DNA from 2 places in the Microbispora sp. NBRC 16548 genome. Region 2 is predicted to be linked to the other one. Evidence: predicted binding sites of a transcription regulator. Region 2 holds the regulator's gene; the other holds the start of a gene.
What was found. Region 2 encodes HspR, which represses chaperone genes until heat shock. Its sites were predicted from a motif close to ANTTGAGTCNNNNNGACTCAANT; they were not measured.
Positions count from the first base shown of each region.

Region 1: a site for HspR is predicted at 7,103-7,125, ahead of lon (endopeptidase La). Genes of this name have one in related genera too.

Region 1 is NZ_BSSF01000003.1:309,153-319,034, reverse strand. It holds gene QSK36_RS09390 (MFS transporter) at 1-474, shown strand, start outside; gene QSK36_RS09385 (amidohydrolase) at 496-2,130, shown strand; gene QSK36_RS09380 (hypothetical protein) at 2,149-2,391, shown strand; gene QSK36_RS09375 (hypothetical protein) at 2,388-2,843, shown strand; gene QSK36_RS09370 (TetR/AcrR family transcriptional regulator) at 2,874-3,500, shown strand; gene arfB (alternative ribosome rescue aminoacyl-tRNA hydrolase ArfB) at 3,472-3,894, opposite strand; gene QSK36_RS09360 (hypothetical protein) at 4,066-4,899, shown strand; gene QSK36_RS09355 (HAD-IA family hydrolase) at 4,930-5,508, shown strand; gene QSK36_RS09350 (MFS transporter) at 5,521-6,984, opposite strand; gene lon (endopeptidase La) at 7,139-9,499, shown strand; gene QSK36_RS09340 (methionine ABC transporter ATP-binding protein) at 9,859-9,882, shown strand, end outside.
Region 2 is NZ_BSSF01000004.1:538,238-548,119, reverse strand. It holds gene dnaK (molecular chaperone DnaK) at 1-772, shown strand, start outside; gene grpE (nucleotide exchange factor GrpE) at 769-1,410, shown strand; gene dnaJ (molecular chaperone DnaJ) at 1,524-2,693, shown strand; gene QSK36_RS13630 (heat shock protein transcriptional repressor HspR) at 2,698-3,045, shown strand; gene clpB (ATP-dependent chaperone ClpB) at 3,069-5,660, shown strand; gene QSK36_RS13620 (hypothetical protein) at 5,821-7,212, shown strand; gene QSK36_RS13615 (YfgM family protein) at 7,518-8,057, opposite strand; gene QSK36_RS13610 (hypothetical protein) at 8,221-8,619, shown strand; gene QSK36_RS13605 (TetR/AcrR family transcriptional regulator) at 8,774-9,424, opposite strand; gene QSK36_RS13600 (CapA family protein) at 9,626-9,882, opposite strand, start outside.

The DNA.
Region 1 (9,882 bases), on a different contig from region 2:
GTGCTGCTCGTCGTGTCGGTCGTGCAGTTCGTCACGCAGCCCGTGGGGGCCGTGCTCGGCCAGCGCTGGGGAGCCGCGAAGTTCATGCTGGCGGCGTTCACGGTGCTGATCGTCATGACGCCGGTGACGTTCCTGCTGGTCGGCACCGGTTCCGCGCCGCTGGCCACGCTGGGCCTCGCCCTGAGCATCGTGTTCGGCGGCGCGTCGTACGCGGCGCTGGCGGGCTTCCTCGCGGAGGTGTTCCCGGCCAGGGTGCGCTACACCGGCATCTCGCTGTCCTACCAGTTGTGCGGCGCGCTGATCGGTGGCACCACCCCGCTCATCGCGCAGGCGCTGCTGACCTGGTCGGGGACGATCTGGCTCGTCGTGGCGCAGTACATCGTGATCATCCTGCTGACGATGGCGTGCGTCGCCGGCCTGCGGTACCGCTCCGCCCTCGCGGCGAAGGCCCGGCCCGTCACCACGGCCGCCTGAGCAACCTCGAAGGGAAGCACCATGCGTCTGGACGTCCTGTTCGTCAACGGCCGGTTCGCCACCCTGGACCCCGCTCGGCCCGCCGCGACCCGGCTCGGCGTGTTCGCCGGCCGGATCGTGGGGCTGGACGAGGACCTGGACGGGCTCACCGCCGAGGCCGTCGTCGACCTGGGCGGGGCGCCGGTGGTGCCGGGGTTCAACGACGCCCACCATCACCTGAGCATGCGGGGCCAGCGGCTGCGCGAGCTGGACCTGCGCGACGGCCGGGTGCGGACGCTCGAGGAGCTGTACGCGAAGGTCGCCGAGCGTGCCGCGGGCCTGCCGCGGGACGCGTGGGTCAAGGGAGCGGGCTACGACCAGAACAAGCTGGGCGGGCTGCACCCGAGCCGCGAGGCGCTCGACCGGGCGGCCGGGGGCCGGCCCGTCTGGCTCCAGCACGTCTCGGGCCACATGGGCGTCGCGAACACGGCGGCGTTCGCCCGCATGGGCTTCGACCGCGTCGAGGACGTGCCGGACGTCGCCGGCGGCACGGTCGGGCGGGACGCCGACGGCCGGCCCGACGGGCTGCTCGCCGAACAGGCCCAGGGCCTGGCGGACGCCGTGCTGCGCCCGGTGCCGTTCGAGGACTTCGTCGAGGGCATCGCGCTGGCCGGCCGGGTGGCGGCCGGTGAGGGCCTGACCAGCTTCACCGAGCCGGGCATCGGACGCGGTCTGGCCGGCAACGGCGCCTGGGACCTCGCCGCCTTCCAGGAGGCGGTGCGGCGGGGCGTGCTGCCGCAGCGGGCCACGCTGATGCCCGGCTCGCCCAACCTCCATGACATCGGCGACGGCTGGTTCGGGCTCGACCTCGGGTTCCGCACCGGCATCGGCGACGAGCGGCTGCGGATCGGGCCGGTCAAGCTGTTCTCCGACGGCTCGCTCATCGGCCGCACCGCCGCCATGTGCTGCGACTACGAGGGGGAGCCGGGCAACCGGGGACTGCTGCAGCAGGACGCCGAGGCGCTGCGCGCCTTCATCCTGCGGGCGCACGCCGCGGGCTGGCAGATCGCCACCCACGCCATCGGCGACCACGCGGTCGACGTGGTCCTCGACGCCTACGAGGAGGCGCAGGCGCGCGATCCCCGGCCCGACGCCCGCCACCGCATCGAGCACTGCGCGGTGACCAGCGACGCCCAGGTGGCGAGGATCGCCAGGCTCGGCGTCATCCCGGTGCCGCAGGGCCGGTTCGTCTCCGAGCTCGGCGACGGCATGCTCGCCGCCCTCGGCTCCGAGCGCTCCCTCGGCTGCTACCGGCAGAGGTCGTTCCTGGAGGCCGGCATCGTGGTTCCGGGCAGCTCCGACTGCCCGGTGGCCGACGGCGCCCCGCTGCTCGGCATCCACGACCTGGTCAACCGCCGTACGGCGAGCGGCGTGCCGTTCACCCCCGCCGAGTCCCTCACCGTGGAGCAGGCGCTGCGCGCGTACACGGTCGGCTCGGCGTACGCCGCGGGGGAGGAGCGGCACAAGGGCACGCTGTCGCGCGGCAAGTTGGCCGACTTCGTCGTCCTGGGCGACGACCTGTTCGCGGTCGCCCCCGAGCGGATCAAGGACGTCGCCGTGCTCGCCACGGTCGTCGGCGGCGCCTTCGTCTTCGACGCGGCCGGCCTGTCCGCATAGGGGTGGTACGTTGTTACCATGGTAACAGTGCAGCGGGCGCAGACCGGCCTTCGTGTCGAGCGCAACACATTGAAGGTCCTCAAGGGCCTGGCCGAATACCTGGACATGTCCCTCGGCGACCTCGTGGAGGGAATCGTCCTGCACGCCTTCGAGGGCAAGGCGCCGTTCGGGCCGGAGACCCTCGCGAAGATCGGGCAGCTCAAGGAGGTCTACGGCCTGACGCTCACGGCCGCCGACGCCCACCGGCTGGAGGAGAGGTGAGCGCCGGGCCGCGACGCCGCCGCCTCACCGGCAGTCTCCGGGTCGCGCTCGCGCCCGCCGAGGCGTTCCGGCTGTTCACCCCGTACGGCGAACGGGACTGGGTGGAGGGATGGGAGCCGCGGTTCCCGGAACGGGTCACGGACGACACGGCGCCCGGCACGGTCTTCCAGACCCATGCCGACGGCGCGGCCACCACGTGGATCGTCCTGCACCGCGAGCCCGGCCGGTCGGTCTCCTACGCCCGCGTGCGCGAGGGGGTCCACGCCGGCACTGTCGGCGTCACGCTCGCCCGGGGGGAGCGCGGGCACAGCGACGTGACGGTCACCTACGACCTCACCCCGCTCACCGCCGCGGCCGAGGCCGATCTGGCCGCCTTCGCCGCCGGCTACCCGGCGTTCCTGCGCTCCTGGGAGGACGCCATCGCCGCCCATCTCGGCAGAATGGACCAGTAAGTCCAGAGAGTCGGTCCGAAGGAGGACGCGGTGCGGACGCTGACCACGAAGGGGGCCGCCACGCGGCAGCGGATCGTCGAGGGCGCGGCCGAGACGATCCGCGAGCGCGGGGTGATGGACACCACCCTCGACGACGTGCGCGCCCGTACGCGCACCAGCAAGAGCCAGCTGTTCCACTACTTTCCCGGCGGCAAGGAGGAGCTGCTGCTGGCCGTGGCCCGTTTCGAAGCCGACCGGGTGCTCGCCGACCAGCAGCCCTACCTCGGCGAGCTCACTTCGTGGGCGGCCTGGCGGGCCTGGCGCGACCGCGTGGTGGAGCGCTACCGCGAGCAGGGGCGGCAGTGCCCGCTCAACGTGGTGATGTCGCAGGTGGGCCACAGCACGCCGGGCGCCCAGGCCGTGGTGACCGAACTGATGCTCCGATGGGAGGCGGAGATCGCGGCCGGCGTGCGGCACATGCAGGCCGCGGGCGAGATCGACCCGGGCATCGATCCCGTGCAGGCGGCGGCCGCGCTGCTCGCGGGCATCCAGGGCGGCGTGCTGCTCCATCTGTCCACCGGCCGGGTCACCCACCTGGAGGCGGCGCTGGACATGGGCATCCGGCACCTGCGCGAGAGCGCGTCGCGGCTCAGTCCTCCGTGCGACGCAGGCGCTTGAGGTCGGAGCGTTGTTTCTTGGCCGCCAGGCGGCGCTCGACGGCGCCCTTCGACGGCTTGGTGGGACGGCGCCGCTTGGGCGGCGGCGCGATCGCGTCGCGGAGGAGGGCGGCGAGCCGTTCCCGCGCCGCCTCCCGGTTGCGCAGCTGCGAGCGCTGCTCCGAGGCCGCCACCGTGATCACGCCGTCCACGACGCGGGCGGCGAGCCGTTCGAGCGCGCGGGCCCTGAGCGCCGGGCCGAGGGCGGTGGTGCGCGCGAGGTCGAAGCTCAGCTCGACCCGGCTGTCGGTGGTGTTGACGCCCTGGCCGCCTGGGCCGGACGAGCGGGAGAAGCGCCAGGCGAGCTCCGCCTCGGGCACGACGATCGAGCCGCGCACGTGCAACGGGCCTGACATCGGTTCTCTCCCTTTCTCTCCTCTGGCGTACAGACGGGACGACCAACTTATCGGGGTGAATATCACCGCCGCTCTCCATTTATCACCGTAAACGCGGCTGCGGGTTGTCGCGGTCCATCGCGTCGTGCACAGTGGCCCCCGTACTCCAGGCGACAGGGACGGGCGGGGAGCATGACCTCGATCGTGGGCGTCCACGGCATCGGCAAGTACCACTACTACGAGGAGGCCGGCGGGTCGGCGGGCGGCGCCGCCGAGGTCATGCGGGCCAAGTGGAACGCCTACCTGCACCAGGGTCTCACCGGCCGGGCGGACGGCGCCGGCGAGTACTTCGCCGAGATCGCCTACTACGCCCACCACCTGCACAGCGGGCCGCCGAAGCCGCCGCGGCAGATGGAGGCGCCGGCCAAGCTGGTCCTCGCCGACTGGGCGGCCCAGCTCGGCGGTCCGTTCCGCGACGCGGCGGGGGAGTCGCTCACCGGTCTCGCGCACCGGCTGGCCGGGTGGCTGCTGGCGAGGATGGGCCCGCAGGCGGTGCGGTTCGCCCAGGACTTCTGCCCGGAGGTGGCCGCCTATCTCGGCGGCGGCGACCCGCGGGTGCGGGCCCGCGACGCGGTGGCCGACGTCGTCCGCAGGCGCCGCCCCCGGGTGGTCGTCGCCCACTCCCTCGGCAGCGTCGTGACGTACGAGGCGCTGTGGGCGCACCCCGATCTGTCGGTCGAGTTGCTGGTGACGCTGGGCAGCCCGCTCGGCATGCGCGACGTGGTCTTCGAGCGGCTCGCGCCGGTCCCGGTCCGGGGGCGAGGGGCGCGCCCGCCGGGGGTGCGCCGCTGGATCAACATCGCCGACAAGGACGACATCGCCGCGATCCCGGCCGTGCTCGCGTCGTGCTTCGACGGCGTCGAGCGGGACGTCTCCTGCGACATCGACTGGCTCGACTTCCACACCGTGCGCAACTACCTGCGCTGCGGGAGCGCCAACGCGTACCTCAAGCCCTACGTGGCCTGAGTTACGAACACCGGTTATGATCGTACGACCATGAAGACTGTGCTTTTCGACTACGGCAACGTCGTGTCGCTTCCCCAGGCCCCCGAGGACGTCGCGCGCATGGCGGGAGGTGATCCGGGGTTCGAGGACCGCTACTGGGAGGTGCGGCTCGACTTCGACCGGGGCACGCTCGACCCGGCCGCCTACTGGTCCCACGTGTACGGCAGGCCGATGGACGGAGCCGAGCTTGACGTGGTCGTCGCCCTCGACGCGGCGAGCTGGTCGCGGCCCAACGAGGAGACCGTGGCGATCATCGACGAGCTGGCCGCCGTCGGGGTGCCCATGGCGCTGCTGTCCAACATGCCGGTCTGCGTCGCCGAGGGCATCGACGCGCTGCCGTTCATGCGGCCGATCGGCCCGCGGTTCTACAGCGGCCGGATGGGCCTGGTGAAGCCGGAGCCGGAGATCTTCCACGAGACCGTGGCCTGGCTCGGAGTGGCCCCCGGCGACCTCGTCTTCGTGGACGACCGGCTGGAGAACGTCGCGGCGGCCGAGCAGGCGGGGCTCGCCGCCGTCCACTTCCGCGATGCGGCCGCCCTGCGTGAGGACCTCAAGACGCTGCTGGTCTAGTGCCCGAACTCCTCAGGTGCCTCGACTTGACGGAGAGCGGGGGTCGAGGGGTGGTGCGTCGACCGGGCAGCCGGGGGCGGGCGGTTCGGACGCGGCCGCGAGGACGTTCGTCCTGATCGTGACGAACGTGACGACCGCCGCGACGGCCATCATGGCCGCGCCGACCAGCATCGAGGTGTGGAACCCCCGGGTGAACGCCGCCGGGGAGTCGTAGGCGTCCCCCGCCAGCCCCACCAACGGCGGGACGGCGGCGACGGCCAGGAGGCCGCCCGTCCTGGCCAGGGCGTTGTTGATCCCGCTCGCGACGCCCGCGTACCGTTCCTCCGCCGTGGAGAGCACGGTCGCGGTGAGCGGGGCGACGGCGGCGGACAGGCCGAGCCCGAACACGACCGCCGAGGGCAGCACGTCGGCGAGATAGGACGAGTTCGGGGAGATGCGGCTCATTAGCAGCAGTCCGGCCGCGCACAGGAAAATCCCTCCCGTCATGGGGAGGCGCGGGCCCACCCGCCTCGCCAGTTCGCCGGCCCGGGGCGACAGCAGCAGCATGAGGATCGTGACCGGGAGCATCGCCGACCCGGCGGCGACGGGAGAGAACCCGGCCGACACCTGGAGCTGGACGACCAGCAGGAAGAACACCAGGCCCATCGCCGCGTACATGACCAGCGTGACGACGTTGACCGCGGTGAACTCCCGCGAGGCGAACACACCCACGGGGACGAGGGACCGGGGGGAGCGCCTGATCTCCACCACCACGAAGCACGCGGCCAGGACGAGCCCGGCGGCCAGCGGCACCAGCCCGTCGCCCGCGAGGATCAGGCCGTACGTAAGTCCGGCCAGCGCGGGTGCGGCGAGGACGGTCCCGAGCACGTCGAAGCGGCCGTGCGGCCCGGCGTCCCGGGTCTCGGGCACGTGCCGGGCGGCGACGCCGACCACGACGGCCGCGAGCGGAAGGTTGAGCAGGAAGACCCACCGCCAGCCGGCCGCCTCGACGAGCCAGCCGCCGAGCAGCGGCCCGAGGGCGGCGGCCACGCCGCCCAGTCCCGACCAGGCGCCGACGGCGCGCGGCCGGTCGTCCGGCACGTAGCTCGCCTGGATGATCGCCAGGGACCCGGGGATCAGCAGGGCCCCGCCGATGCCCTGGAGCGCACGGGCGAGCACGAGCACGGGCGTGTTCGGCGCGGCCCCGCAGAGGGCGGAGGCCAGGGCGAACCAGACCACCCCGGCGACGAAGACCTTCCGCCTGCCGAGCCGGTCGCCCAGCGACCCGCCGAGCAGGATCAGCGCGGCCATGGTGAGTGTGTACGCGTTCACGGTCCACTGGAGGCCGGACATCCCGGTGTGGAGGTCGCGCCCGAGGGCGGGAAGGGCCACGTTGACCACGGTGCCGTCGAGCGTCGCCATGCCCGACCCGAGGACCGTGGTGAGCAGCACCCACCGGCCTGGCGCCGAGCGAAGCCGGATATTTCCGGATGTCATGGACCACATCATGCGTTACCCGGGGGAGTGAGTGCGTCGTCGCGGCAAGGCGGATTACACGATTACGATCGCTCACAGCGAACTGACGCAGAACAGGGAACAGGATCGGACTCCTGTTAGTTGAGCCGACATAACTCAACCTAGTGGAGTGCTGATGTCCCAGATCCTTCCCGTCCTCCCGCTCGACGACGAGGTCGTCCTGCCCGGCATGGTCGTGCCCCTCGATCTGTCGGCCTCCGAGGTCCGCGCCGCCATCGACGCCGCCCGCGCCAGTGGCGAGAGCACGGTGCTGCTGGTGCCCCGCGTAGACGGCCGCTACGGCCCGGTGGGGGTGAGCGCCGTCGTGGAACAGGTCGGCCGCCTGCCGGGCGGGGAGCCCGCGGCCGTGGTCCGCGGCGTCGACCGCATGCGGGTCGGCACCGGCACCACCGGTCCCGGCGCGGCGCTGTGGGTCGAGGCGACCGTGCTGGAGCCGGTCACGACAGGGCCGAGGGCCGAGGAGCTCGCCAAGGAGTACAAGGCCCTCACCACCACGATCCTGCAGAAGCGGGGCGCGTGGCAGGTGGTCGACGCGGTCAACCAGATCACGGACCCCGCTGTCCTCGCCGACAGCGCGGGGTACGCCCCCTGGCTGCAGACGCCGCAGAAGCTGCTGCTGCTGGAAACCCCCGACCCGGCCGAGCGGCTGGACAAGCTGGTCGGCTGGGCCCGCGACCACCTTGCCGAGCTGGACGTCGCGGAGACGATCCGCAAGGACGTCCAGGAGGGCATGGAGAAGCAGCAGCGCGAGTTCCTGCTCCGCCAGCAGCTCGCGGCCGTGCGCAAGGAGCTCGCCGAGCTCAACGGGGACCCCTCCGACGAGGAGGAGGACTACCGCGCCCGCATCGAGGCCGCCGACCTGCCGGAGAAGGTCAGGGAGGCCGCGCTCAAGGAGGTCGACAAGCTGGAGCGGGCCTCCGACCAGTCGCCCGAGAGCGGCTGGATCCGCACCTGGCTCGACACCGTGCTCGACATTCCGTGGAACGTCCACACGACCGACGAGTACGACATCGCCGGGGCCCGCGCGGTGCTCGACGCCGACCACACGGGTCTGGACGACGTGAAGGACCGCATCGTGGAATACCTCGCGGTGCGCAAGCGCAGGGCCGACCAGGGCCTCGGCGTGGTCGGCGGCCGTCGCAGCGGCGCCGTCCTCGCGCTGGCCGGCCCTCCCGGAGTCGGCAAGACCTCGCTCGGCGAGTCGGTCGCCCGCGCCATGGGCCGCACGTTCGTCCGCGTCGCCCTCGGCGGCGTCCGCGACGAGGCGGAGATCCGCGGTCACCGGCGCACGTACGTGGGGGCGCTGCCCGGCCGCATCGTCCGCGCCATCCGCGAGGCGGGCTCGATGAACCCGGTCGTGCTGCTGGACGAGATCGACAAGGTCGGCGCCGACTACCGGGGCGACCCGACGGCCGCGCTGCTCGAGGTGCTCGATCCGGCGCAGAACCACACGTTCCGCGACCACTACCTGGAGGTCGAGCTCGACCTGAGCGACGTGCTGTTCCTCGCCACGGCCAACGTGCTGGAGCAGGTGCCCGGGCCGCTGCTCGACCGCATGGAGATCGTCACGCTCGACGGCTACACCGAGGACGAGAAGGTCGCCATCGCCCGCGACCACCTGCTCCCGCGCAACCTGGAGAAGGCGGGCCTCACCGCCGACGACGTGGCGGTGGAGGAGGCGGCGCTGCGCCGGCTGGCCGGCGAGTACACCCGCGAGGCCGGCGTCCGCTCTCTCGAGCGCTCGATCGCCCGGGTCCTGCGCAAGGTGACGGCGAAGGTCGCCCTCGGCGAGGCCGCTCTCCCGGTGACGGTCACCGCCGACGACCTGGTCTCCTACCTGGGCCGGCCGCGCCACGTGCCCGAGTCGTCCCTGCCGGAGGCCCGGCAGCGTACGGCGGTGCCGGGCGTGGCGACCGGCCTCGCGGTGACCGGCGCGGGCGGCGACGTCCTCTACGTCGAGGCGTCGCTGGCCGACCCGGAGACCGGGGCGACCGGTGTGACCCTGACCGGTCAGCTGGGCGACGTGATGAAGGAGTCGGCGCAGATCGCGCTGTCCTTCCTGCGGTCCCGGGGCGCAGAGCTGGAGCTGCCGGTCGGGTCGCTCAAGGACAGGTCGGTGCACATCCACGTGCCCGCGGGCGCGGTGCCGAAGGACGGCCCGTCGGCCGGTGTCACGATGACAACCGCGCTGGCCTCACTGCTGTCGGGCCGGCCGGTCCGCGCCGACGTGGCGATGACCGGCGAGGTGTCCCTCACCGGGCGGGTGCTGCCGATCGGCGGGGTCAAGCAGAAGCTGCTGGCCGCCCACCGGGCGGGGATCACCACCGTGCTCATCCCGGCGCGCAACGAGCCCGACCTGGACGACGTCCCGGCCGAGGTGCTGGCCGACCTCACCGTCCACGCGGTGAGCGACGTGCGCGAGGCCCTCGACCTGGCCCTCACTCCGGCCTCGTTCGCCCGGCAGGCGGTCGCCTGACCCACCCCACCCGGCCCGCGTCTCCGTCGTCTCGGAGGCGCGGGCCTTTGCCTGTGACGCGAGCCTTTCCCCCAGTGACAAAGGACACATTTCCGGTACGGAATAAGGATTAGCCCGCTTCTGTTTCAGCCGGTCGTGAGCGTATCGAACCTGGTGAACCCGCCCGAGCGAGGGTGTCCCGCGGCCTGAACATCGTCCATCCGCACCCTCTCCACGAAGGCACTCACCGATGACGCTCTCCCCGCCGCCCGATCTGATCCTGCGCCGGATCACGCATCTGCCCTTCCCGCCCGGCACGTGCTAGCCGCACGTTCGCGAGGCGAAACGGAGTCGGCCCAAACGTCTTCGAAGGACAGCAAGTGATCACGGTTTCCGGCCTGCGC
Region 2 (9,882 bases):
CCTGCTGCTCGACGTCACCCCGCTCAGCCTGGGCATCGAGACCAAGGGCGGGATCTTCACCAAGATCATCGAGCGCAACACGACGATCCCGACCAAGCGCTCTGAGGTCTTCACCACGGCCGAGGACAACCAGCCGTCGGTGCAGATCCAGGTCTACCAGGGCGAGCGCGAGATCGCGGCGTACAACAAGAAGCTGGCCACCTTCGAGCTGACCGGCATCGCCCCGGCCCCGCGCGGCATCCCGCAGATCGAGGTCACCTTCGACATCGACGCCAACGGCATCGTGAACGTCTCGGCGAAGGACCTCGGCACGGGCAAGGAGCAGTCGATGACCATCACCGGCGGCTCGGCCCTGGGCAAGGAGGACATCGAGCGCATGATGCGCGAGGCGGAGTCCTACGCCGAGGACGACAAGCGGCGCCGCGAGGAGGCCGAGGTCCGCAACAACGCGGACGCGCTGGCCTACCAGACGGAGAAGTTCCTCCGCGAGAACGACGAGAAGGTCCCGGCCGACGTGAAGACCGAGGTCAACGACTCGCTCGCCGAGCTGAAGAAGGCGCTGGAGGGCACCGACATCCCCGCCATCCGCACCGCCGCCGAAACGCTCGCCACGGTCAGCCAGAAGATGGGCTCGGCCATCTACGCCCAGTCGCAGGCCGGCGCCGAGGGCGCCGCACCCGGCGCGGACGCGGAAGGCGCCCAGGCGAAGGCCGACGAGGACGTGGTCGAGGCTGAGATCGTCGACGACGAGCGGGAGGGCGGCCGCAAGTGAGCCCGCGTGAGAACGGCTCCGAGGAGGAGCCGGTGATCCGCGACAACCGCAAGATCGACCCGGAGACCGGCAAGGTCCGCGAGTCCGCCGAGGACGCGCCCGAGGGCGCCCTCGGAGACCAGGGCACGCAGACGGCGGCGGCGCCCGCCGAGGGGTCCGCGACGGACCTGCTCGCCGAGCGCACCGCCGATCTGCAGCGGCTCCAAGCGGAGTTCAGCAACTACCGCAAGCGGGTCGAGCGCGACCGGATCGCCGTCAGGGAGCAGGCCGTCGCGAGCGTGCTCACCGAGCTGCTGCCCGTGCTCGACGACATCGGCCGCGCCCGCGACCACGGCGAGCTCACCGGCGGCTTCGCGAAGGTGAGCGAGTCGCTGGAGGCGGCCGTCGGCAAGCTGGGCCTGACCGCGTACGGCACGAAGGGCGACCTCTTCGACCCGACCGTGCACGAGGCCCTGCTGCACAGCTACTCGGCGGAGGTGACCGAGCCGACGTGCGTCGAGATCCTCCAGCCGGGTTACCGGATCAACGAGCGGATCCTGCGCGCCGCCCGCGTGGCCGTCGCCGAGCCGAGCGAGGAGGCGGCGGCCGAGGAGACGGCGGCCGGCTCCGGCGAGTCCGGCGGACCGGACGAGAACTGAAACCGCGGAGGTCTCTCCCGATCGGCGAAGATCGGGAGAGACCCGCGAGGGCACCCGCGACGACAGCCGCGGGAACACTGAATCACTCCCCTTTCGTGCGAAGGAAGCAATAGATGAGCACCAAGGACTACTTGGAAAAGGACTACTACGCCGTCCTTGGTGTGCCCAAGACCGCGAGCGCCGAGGAGATCAAGAAGGCGTACCGCAAGCTCGCCCGCCAGTACCACCCCGACGCCAACCCGGGGAACAAGGAGACCGAGGAGAAGTTCAAGGAGGTCTCCGAGGCGTACGACGTGCTCTCGGACGTCAAGCGGCGCAAGGAGTACGACGAGGCGCGCACGCTCTTCGGGTCGGGGCTCGGCGGCTACGCGGGCGCGGGCGGGCCCCGGGCCGGCGGCGGCTTCAACTTCGATCTCGGCGACCTGTTCGGCGGCTCGGGGTCGGGCGAGCGGATAGGGGATCTGTTCGGGGGATTGTTCAACCGGGGCGGAGCGGGCACGCGCACGACCACTGCCCGGCCACGGCGCGGCCAGGACGTCGAGTCGGAGGTGACGCTCGCCTTCGGCGAGGCGGTCGACGGCACCACCGTGTCCCTCCGGCTCACCAGTTCGGCCGCCTGCACCGCCTGCGGCGGCACGGGGGCGAAGGCGGGCACCACCCCACGGGTCTGCCCGACCTGCGAGGGAACCGGGGCGGCCAGCCGCAACCTCGGCAACTTCGCCTTTTCCGAGCCGTGCCGCGACTGCCGCGGCCGGGGCCTGGTGGTCGACGACCCCTGCCCCGTCTGCGAGGGCAGCGGGCGCGGCAAGAGCACCCGTACGATCCAGGCCCGCATCCCGGCCGGGGTCGGCGACGGCCAGCGCATCAGGATCAAGGGCAAGGGCGCGCCCGGTGAGAACGGCGGCCCGGCCGGCGACCTCTACGTGCTGGTCCACGTCAAGCCGCACCCCGTGTTCGGGCGCAGCGGGGAGAACCTGACCGTCACGGTCCCCGTCACCTTCCCCGAGGCCGCGCTCGGCGCCGAGATCAAGGTGCCGACGCTCCGGGGGATGCCGGTGACCCTGCGCATCCCGGAGGGAACGCCCAACGGGCGGACGTTCCGGGTGCGCGGCCGGGGGGCCTCCCGCAAGGACGGCACGAAGGGCGACCTGCTGGTCACCGTCCAGGTCACGGTGCCCCAGAACCTCGACGACAAGGCCCGCGCGGCCCTCGAGGAGTTCAGGAACGCCACCGAGGGCCAGGACCTTCGCGAAGAGCTGATCAAGCAGGCCAGAAGCGAGTGAGCCGATGGATGCCAGTTTTTTCGACATCTCCGACGACACCCCCGTCTATGTGATCTCCGTAGCCGCCCAGCTGTCCGGGCTGCACCCGCAGACGCTCCGCCAGTACGACCGGCTCGGGCTCGTCAGCCCCGGCCGTACGGCGGGGCGGGGGCGGCTGTACTCGACCAGGGACATCGTGCTTCTGCGCGAGGTCCAGCGGCTCTCCCAGGAGCACGGCATCAACCTCGCCGGCATCAAGCGCATCCTCGAACTCGAAACCGAGAACATGCGCATGCGCGAGGAGGTCACCCGGCTCAGGGGTGAGCTCACGATGTTGCGGGCACTGGTCCGCTACGAACTGCCACCTGCCTGATCGGCGAAACGAGGCATTCATATATGGACTACAAGTTCACCCAGAAGAGCCAGGAGGCCCTGTCCGCGGCCGTCCGGCGCGCCGCGGCCGACGGCAACCCCGAGGTCGCGCCCGCGCACCTGCTGACGACCCTGCTGGGGCAGAACGGCGGCATCGCCGGGTCGCTGCTGCAGGCCGTCGGCGCGGACCCCCGGCAGCTGCGCGCCCAGGCCGAGGAACTGCTCGACCGGCTGCCGAAGGCGCAGGGCTCCACCGTGAGCGCGCCGTCCAGCTCGCGCCAGCTGCTGACCGTGCTCAACACCGCGGCGCAGCGGGCCAAGCAGCTCGAGGACGAGTACGTCTCGACCGAGCACCTGCTGGTCGGGCTCGCGACCGACGGAGGACAGGTCGCCGACCTGCTGAAGGCCGTGGGCGCCACCCCCGACGCGCTGCTGGAGGCGTTCGAGAAGGTCCGCGGGCACGCGCGGGTAACCAGCGAGACGCCCGAGGACACCTACCAGGCGCTGGAGAAGTACGGCGTCGACCTCACCGAGGCGGCGAGGGCGGGCAAGCTCGACCCGGTGATCGGTCGCGACGGCGAGATCCGCCGGGTCGTCCAGGTGCTGTCGCGCCGCACCAAGAACAACCCCGTGCTGATCGGCGAGCCCGGCGTCGGCAAGACCGCCGTGGTGGAGGGCCTCGCCCAGCGGATCGTCGCGGGCGACGTGCCCGAGAGCCTGCGCAACAAGCGTCTCGTAGCGCTCGACCTCGGCGCGATGGTCGCGGGCGCGAAGTACCGCGGCGAGTTCGAGGAACGCCTCAAGGCCGTGCTCACCGAGATCAAGGAGAGCAACGGCCAGATCGTGACGTTCATCGACGAGCTGCACACGATGGTCGGCGCGGGCGCGGCCGAGGGCGCGATGGACGCGGGCAACATGCTCAAGCCCATGCTGGCCCGCGGCGAGCTGCGCATGATCGGCGCCACCACACTCGACGAGTACCGCGAGCGCATCGAGAAGGACCCGGCCCTGGAGCGGCGGTTCCAGCAGGTCTACGTCGGCGAGCCCACCGTCGAGGACACGATCGCGATCCTGCGCGGGCTCAAGGGCCGATACGAGGCCCACCACCAGGTGCAGATCTCCGACAGCGCCCTGGTCGCCGCCGCGACGCTCTCCGACCGCTACATCACGGCGCGCTTCCTTCCTGACAAGGCGATCGACCTGGTGGACGAGTCGATGTCGCGGCTGCGCATGGAGATCGACTCGCGGCCGGTGGAGATCGACCAGCTCCAGCGGAGCGTGGACCGCCTGAAGATGGAGGAGCTCGCGCTCGCCAAGGAGACCGACGAGGCCAGCCGGCAGCGCCTGGAGAAGCTCCGCGAGGAGCTGGCCAACCGCCAGGAGGACCTCAACGCCCTGGTCAGCCGGTGGGAGCGGGAGAAGGCCGGCCTCAACAAGGTCGGTGAGCTGAAGAAGCAGCTCGACGAGGCGCGCGGCGCGGCCGAGCGGGCCCAGCGCGACGGCGACTTCGAGGCCGCGTCGCGGCTCATGTACGGCGACGTCCCCCGCCTGGAGAAGGAGCTCGCCGAGGCCACCAAGGCCGCCGAGACCGCGGAGGCCGAGGCCGAGCCGATGGTGAAGGAGGAGGTCGGCCCGGACGACATCGCCGAGGTCATCTCCTCGTGGACCGGCATCCCCGCCGGGCGGCTGCTGGAGGGCGAGACCGCCAAGCTGCTGCGGATGGAGGACGAGCTGGGCGAGCGCCTGATCGGCCAGCGCCAGGCCGTCCAGGCCGTCTCCGACGCCGTACGGCGTGCCCGGGCCGGCATCGCCGACCCCGACCGGCCGACCGGCTCGTTCCTCTTCCTCGGCCCGACCGGTGTCGGCAAGACCGAGCTGGCCAAGGCGCTCGCCGAGTTCCTGTTCGACGACGAGCGGGCCATGACCCGCATCGACATGAGCGAGTACAGCGAGAAGCACAGCGTGGCCCGTCTGGTCGGCGCGCCGCCCGGCTACGTCGGCTACGAGGAGGGCGGCCAGCTCACCGAGGCCGTGCGGCGCAGGCCGTACACCGTGGTGCTGCTCGACGAGATCGAGAAGGCCCATCCCGAGGTCTTCGACATCCTGCTGCAGGTGCTCGACGACGGCCGGCTCACCGACGGGCAGGGCCGCACGGTCGACTTCCGCAACACGATCCTGATCCTCACCTCGAACATCGGCTCGCAGTTCCTCGTGGACCCCACGATGGAGAACGGGGCCAAGCGCGAGGCCGTGATGAACGCGGTGCGGGCGTCGTTCAAGCCCGAGTTCCTCAACCGGCTCGACGACATCATCGTGTTCGACGCGCTGGGCACCGAGGAGCTGTCGCAGATCGTGGACCTGCAGGTGGCCCGGCTCGCGCGGCGCCTGTCGGACCGGCGGCTGAGGCTGACCGTCACGCCCGCCGCCCGCGACTGGCTCGCGCTGACCGGCTACGACCCGCTGTACGGCGCGCGCCCGCTGCGCCGCCTGATCCAGTCGGCCATCGGCGACAAGCTCGCCAAGGAGCTGCTGTCGGGGGCCATCAGGGACGGCGACGAGGTAATCGTGGACTTTGACGAGGCAGGTGACACGCTGACGATCCAGCCCGCTCGGTAAGGTCTTCCCCACCATTGGGGCAAGCGCGCCCCGCTCTTTCCCCTCGCTGCTACGTTCGGCGTTCGTCGGACTACCGTACGCGATCAGGGGGACGTGGATGTCCAGGACATCACGAAGTATTCGAGGGCGGTGCGTTGCGCTTGCGGCGGTCACTGCCGGAGTGAGCTGGCTGACCGGGGGCCCGGCGATGGCGAAGGACGGCGCGCTCGCCGACGCCTGCCGGGCCCAGAGCAACGACATCACCGGCCGCGACGTCACCGGCCATGACGTCACCGGCCGCGACCTCACGGGAGGACTGACCACCCTTCCGGCGGCGGGCGTGCTGAGCATCGCCGACATGGCCGGAGCGGCCGCCGGTCAGGGGCGCAACTCGCTTCCCAGCGGCCCTGCCACGGTCGCCCGGACCGTCCCGGGGCCCGCGGCGCTGCCGGCCGTGCCAGGCCCACGTACGCTGCCGGGCACGATGCCCAGCGCGGCAACCGGCGCGGCGACCGGTGCGGCACCCGGCGTGGCCAAGGCCGCCCCCGCCGCCCCCGCCGTTCCCGGCGGCACGACGGCACTGCCCGCACCGGCGGGCGCGAAGACGCTTCCCGCCGACGCCACGACCCTCTCGGCGCCCGCGAAGGCGGTCTCCGCCCCGGTGCACAACGCCGTGGCGGGCGCCACGGCCGTCTCCGAACCGCGCCGCGCGCCCGCCGTTCCCGCGGCGGACGCCAAGACCCTGTTCCCGGCCAGGAGCACCGTGCCCCTCCTCGCCGCCGCACCCGCCAAGCCCAGCGCCGCGAACGCCTGCGCGCCCCAGGCGCTGCGGACCGCGCCGGCCGCCCAGGAGCGGGAGCACCCCGTCGCGCAGGGGCATCAGAAGAAGAGCCACCGGCATCCCAAGCCGCAGGACGAGCAGGCGGGCTCGGCGTCCCGGGGCGACTCCGCCCAGGGTTCCGTGCCGCAGAAGCCGGGCGCACAGAAGCCGGGAGCGCAGAACTCGGGAGCGCAGAAGCCGGGCGCGCAGAAGCCGGAGGCGCGGAACCAGGGCACACAGGGTGCTTTCGCACCCCAGGGCGAGTTCCACAGCACCAGTTCGCAGAGCGGTGCGTCGGGCCAGAAGCAGAGCACGCAGACCTTCCTGGTGAAGGACCGCCGCCACCGCAAGGCGCACCACCCCCACAAGCAGCCCGGGGTCGTGGCGCCCGCCCAGGCCGCCGACCGGAGTGCCAAGCAGAGTGCCGGCCAGGCGGCCCCGCAGGCGGGTCAGGCCGGCCGGCCCATGACCGGCACGCGCAACGCCTCCCTGCCGGAGGGTGAGCGCAAGAAGGGGGCCAAGGACAAGCGTCAGCGGAACGACGACGCGCGCGGGCGGGGGACCGCCGCGGCCGTGCAGCCCGACGCCGCGGACGGCCGGCACGTGCCGCGACTGCTGCCGCGCGAGTACCCCAAGGCGGCCTCGCGCCAGCAGAACGGTGACATCACCGCCCCGGCCGCCCTCACCAAGGCGACGGGCACGCGCGCGGTGACCGATTTCGCCACCGCGACCGGCAAGAAACTCCTGCCGTAACCCCCCATCCGCCGCACGACGCGCAAGGACGGCGGCCTTGCGGCCGACGGCCCGGGTTCGGCGACCGGGCCGCACGAGGAGCGAGTCCGCCGGGCGGGGAGAGAGGCGAGCACCGGCCGGCCGGGGTGATCGGCGTCGCCCCGGCTCCCCCGCGGCTCCCATCCGGCCTCGTCCGCCGGAATACCGAAGACAGCGAAACCGAAGACAACGTGACCAAGGGGCCGTGATCCACGGCCCCTTTTCCCATGCCCTCACACCACCTGACCGGGTGGGACCCTCAGCCGTATCCGGGGTGCTGAGAGGACTCAGCGGGAGACGTCGAGGAGGGCGTCGAGGTCGTCCTCCGGCAGGCCGAGATCGACCCGGATGCGGTAGCGAGTGCGCAGCAGCGAGTCGCGGATGCCCGACCCCGTCGCGCCGCAGGCGCGGATGCCGTCGGTGGCCCACTCGTGTGCCGCGTCGAGGTCGCCGTACGCCACGAGCGTCTCGGCGACGGTCAGCGCGGTGGCCGGGTTCCAGTCCCCTGACCTGACCGCGGCGATCAACGCCCTGGCCTCCTCGGGCCGGTCGAGTTCGAACAGCGTGTCGGCGATGCCCGCACGCGGGTCCACCGGCACCTCCCCGCCGTCCTCCAGAGCGCTCTGGTAACGGTCGAGGGCGGTCGCGGGCTGACCGGCCTGGCGCCACTCCTCCGCGGCGAGCACGAGGATCGCCGCCCTGGACATCTCTCCCGACTCGTACCCCTGGGCCAGCGCGTCGAGGCGGCGGGCGAGGGCACCGTGGTCATCGAGCAGCAGGGCCTGTTCGAGCAGTCGGTCCACCTGCTCATTTGTCACATGTGCCACAGAGCCGAGGCTACCGATCCCGGCCTGTTTTCGCAGGGCAACACCAGGCATTGCCGAAGCAACAGTTAGTACACGTTTGGCTACTATGCGCTTTTCTCGGCAGATAGTCGGGCATATCGCAGCATGCCTGTGCCAATCGAAGCTCGGCGAGGAGCGTTACAGCATGTCCAAGCGGGTGATATTGACTCTCGCCTCCACAACGGTGCTCGCCGCCGTGGTTCCGGGTTTCGCCGGCTTCGTCACGGCCCAGTACGAGGCGCTCGACCAGGCCCGCGCCGAACTGGCCCGGCTGCAGGCCAAGCTGCAGATGATGGAGCTTAGGGTCGAGCCGGCGGCGACTCTGCGATGCCGCGCCGGCGCGACCGGGAAGAGACAGCCGAGCCTGACGGACGAGGACGACACGCGGGAGCTGACGATACCGCCGCGCACCCGCACCAGGTCCTGGGAGAACACCGCCTACGTCCAGGGCACCGCCACACCGGGGCTGTGGCCCTCGATCGGCGTCCCCCGCGCCGTACCCGGCCCGCAGGCGCCGGGCGATCCCCGCCGCCCGCACGAGTGAGCCGCCTCCTGAGTGAGCCGCCCCGCGGATAAGCCCGCACGGACAAGCCCGCACGAGCACCGCCACCCGCCGCGAGCCGCTCCGCCCGCCTCCGGCGGGGGGTGGATGCCCCGCCCGCCTGCGGCAACACCCCGCGCCACGAGGGCGCGCGTCGTCACCCGCGTCGCGAGACGGCGGAGGCGAGCTGGCGGGACAGATATCCGCGGACGAGCTGTTTGGCTTCGGCCACGATTCCGGGGTCGCCGTTCGGGTCGTGCCGGAAGGCGAGCTTCAGCACCGCGTCCCCGGCCTCGACGGCGACGAGAATGGCACGATCCAAATCCTCACTGTCCGCCAGCCCGAATTCGGCGAACAGCAACGCGCGCAGCCGTCCGGCGATCACGGTGTTGTTGTCGGCCACGGAGTCGAGGAGGTCGAGATCGAAGACCTCGCCGAAGTGCAGCGAGCGGAACCCGGGCACACTACGGTGCATCTCGACGTACTCGTCGATGATGGCGTCGACGGCGTCCCACCAGCCGGCGTAATCCTCGACCATGAAGCGACGCCCGACCCGCGCGACGAACAACTCGACGTTGCGCCGCGTCAGGGCCTGGCTGAGCGCCCGCTTGTCCGGGAAGAACTGGTAGACCGAGCCGATCGCCACCCCGGCCCGCTCGGCCACCCGGGTGGTCGTCAGCGCGTCGTACCCTCCCTCGTCGAGCAACTCGGCGCAGGCGTCGAGCATCCGCTCCACTCTGCGGGCGCTGCGACGCTGCGAAGGACGCCGCCGCAGCGGCTCATCGGGATGCGACGAGCGCGGCGACATTCCCTCACCACCCCCACGGGCCCATTTCTCGGCGGCGGCACAGGTCTCTACGGCAGCACAGTGCTCGACGGCGACAGCGGGGCCGCCTGCTTCCCTCACGTACCGGCTGGACACCCACTCATCTTGCCTGTTTCACGCGCCGTGGTCAGCGCTTATCGACCAGTCGTCTGATTTGCGGCAAGAATCCCCTCGCACCCGCCGTCAGGAGTCGGCGGGTGCGGCCGACAGGCCGGTGCAGCCGCGCAGCGCACGGTACGCGCCGAGCGCCTGCTGCTTGGCGCCGCCCGTCACGGGAATCGGCACGCCGCCGTTGATCCGGGCGGGGGTCCACTGGTCCTTGAGCACCTTCCTGCCGTTGATCGTCAGGGTGAGCACACCGGTCGTCCCGGTGTCCGGGCCCCAGTTGTAGAAGGCGAAGTTGCCCAGGCCGTACTGCACGTACGCCTGGCCGGAGTAAC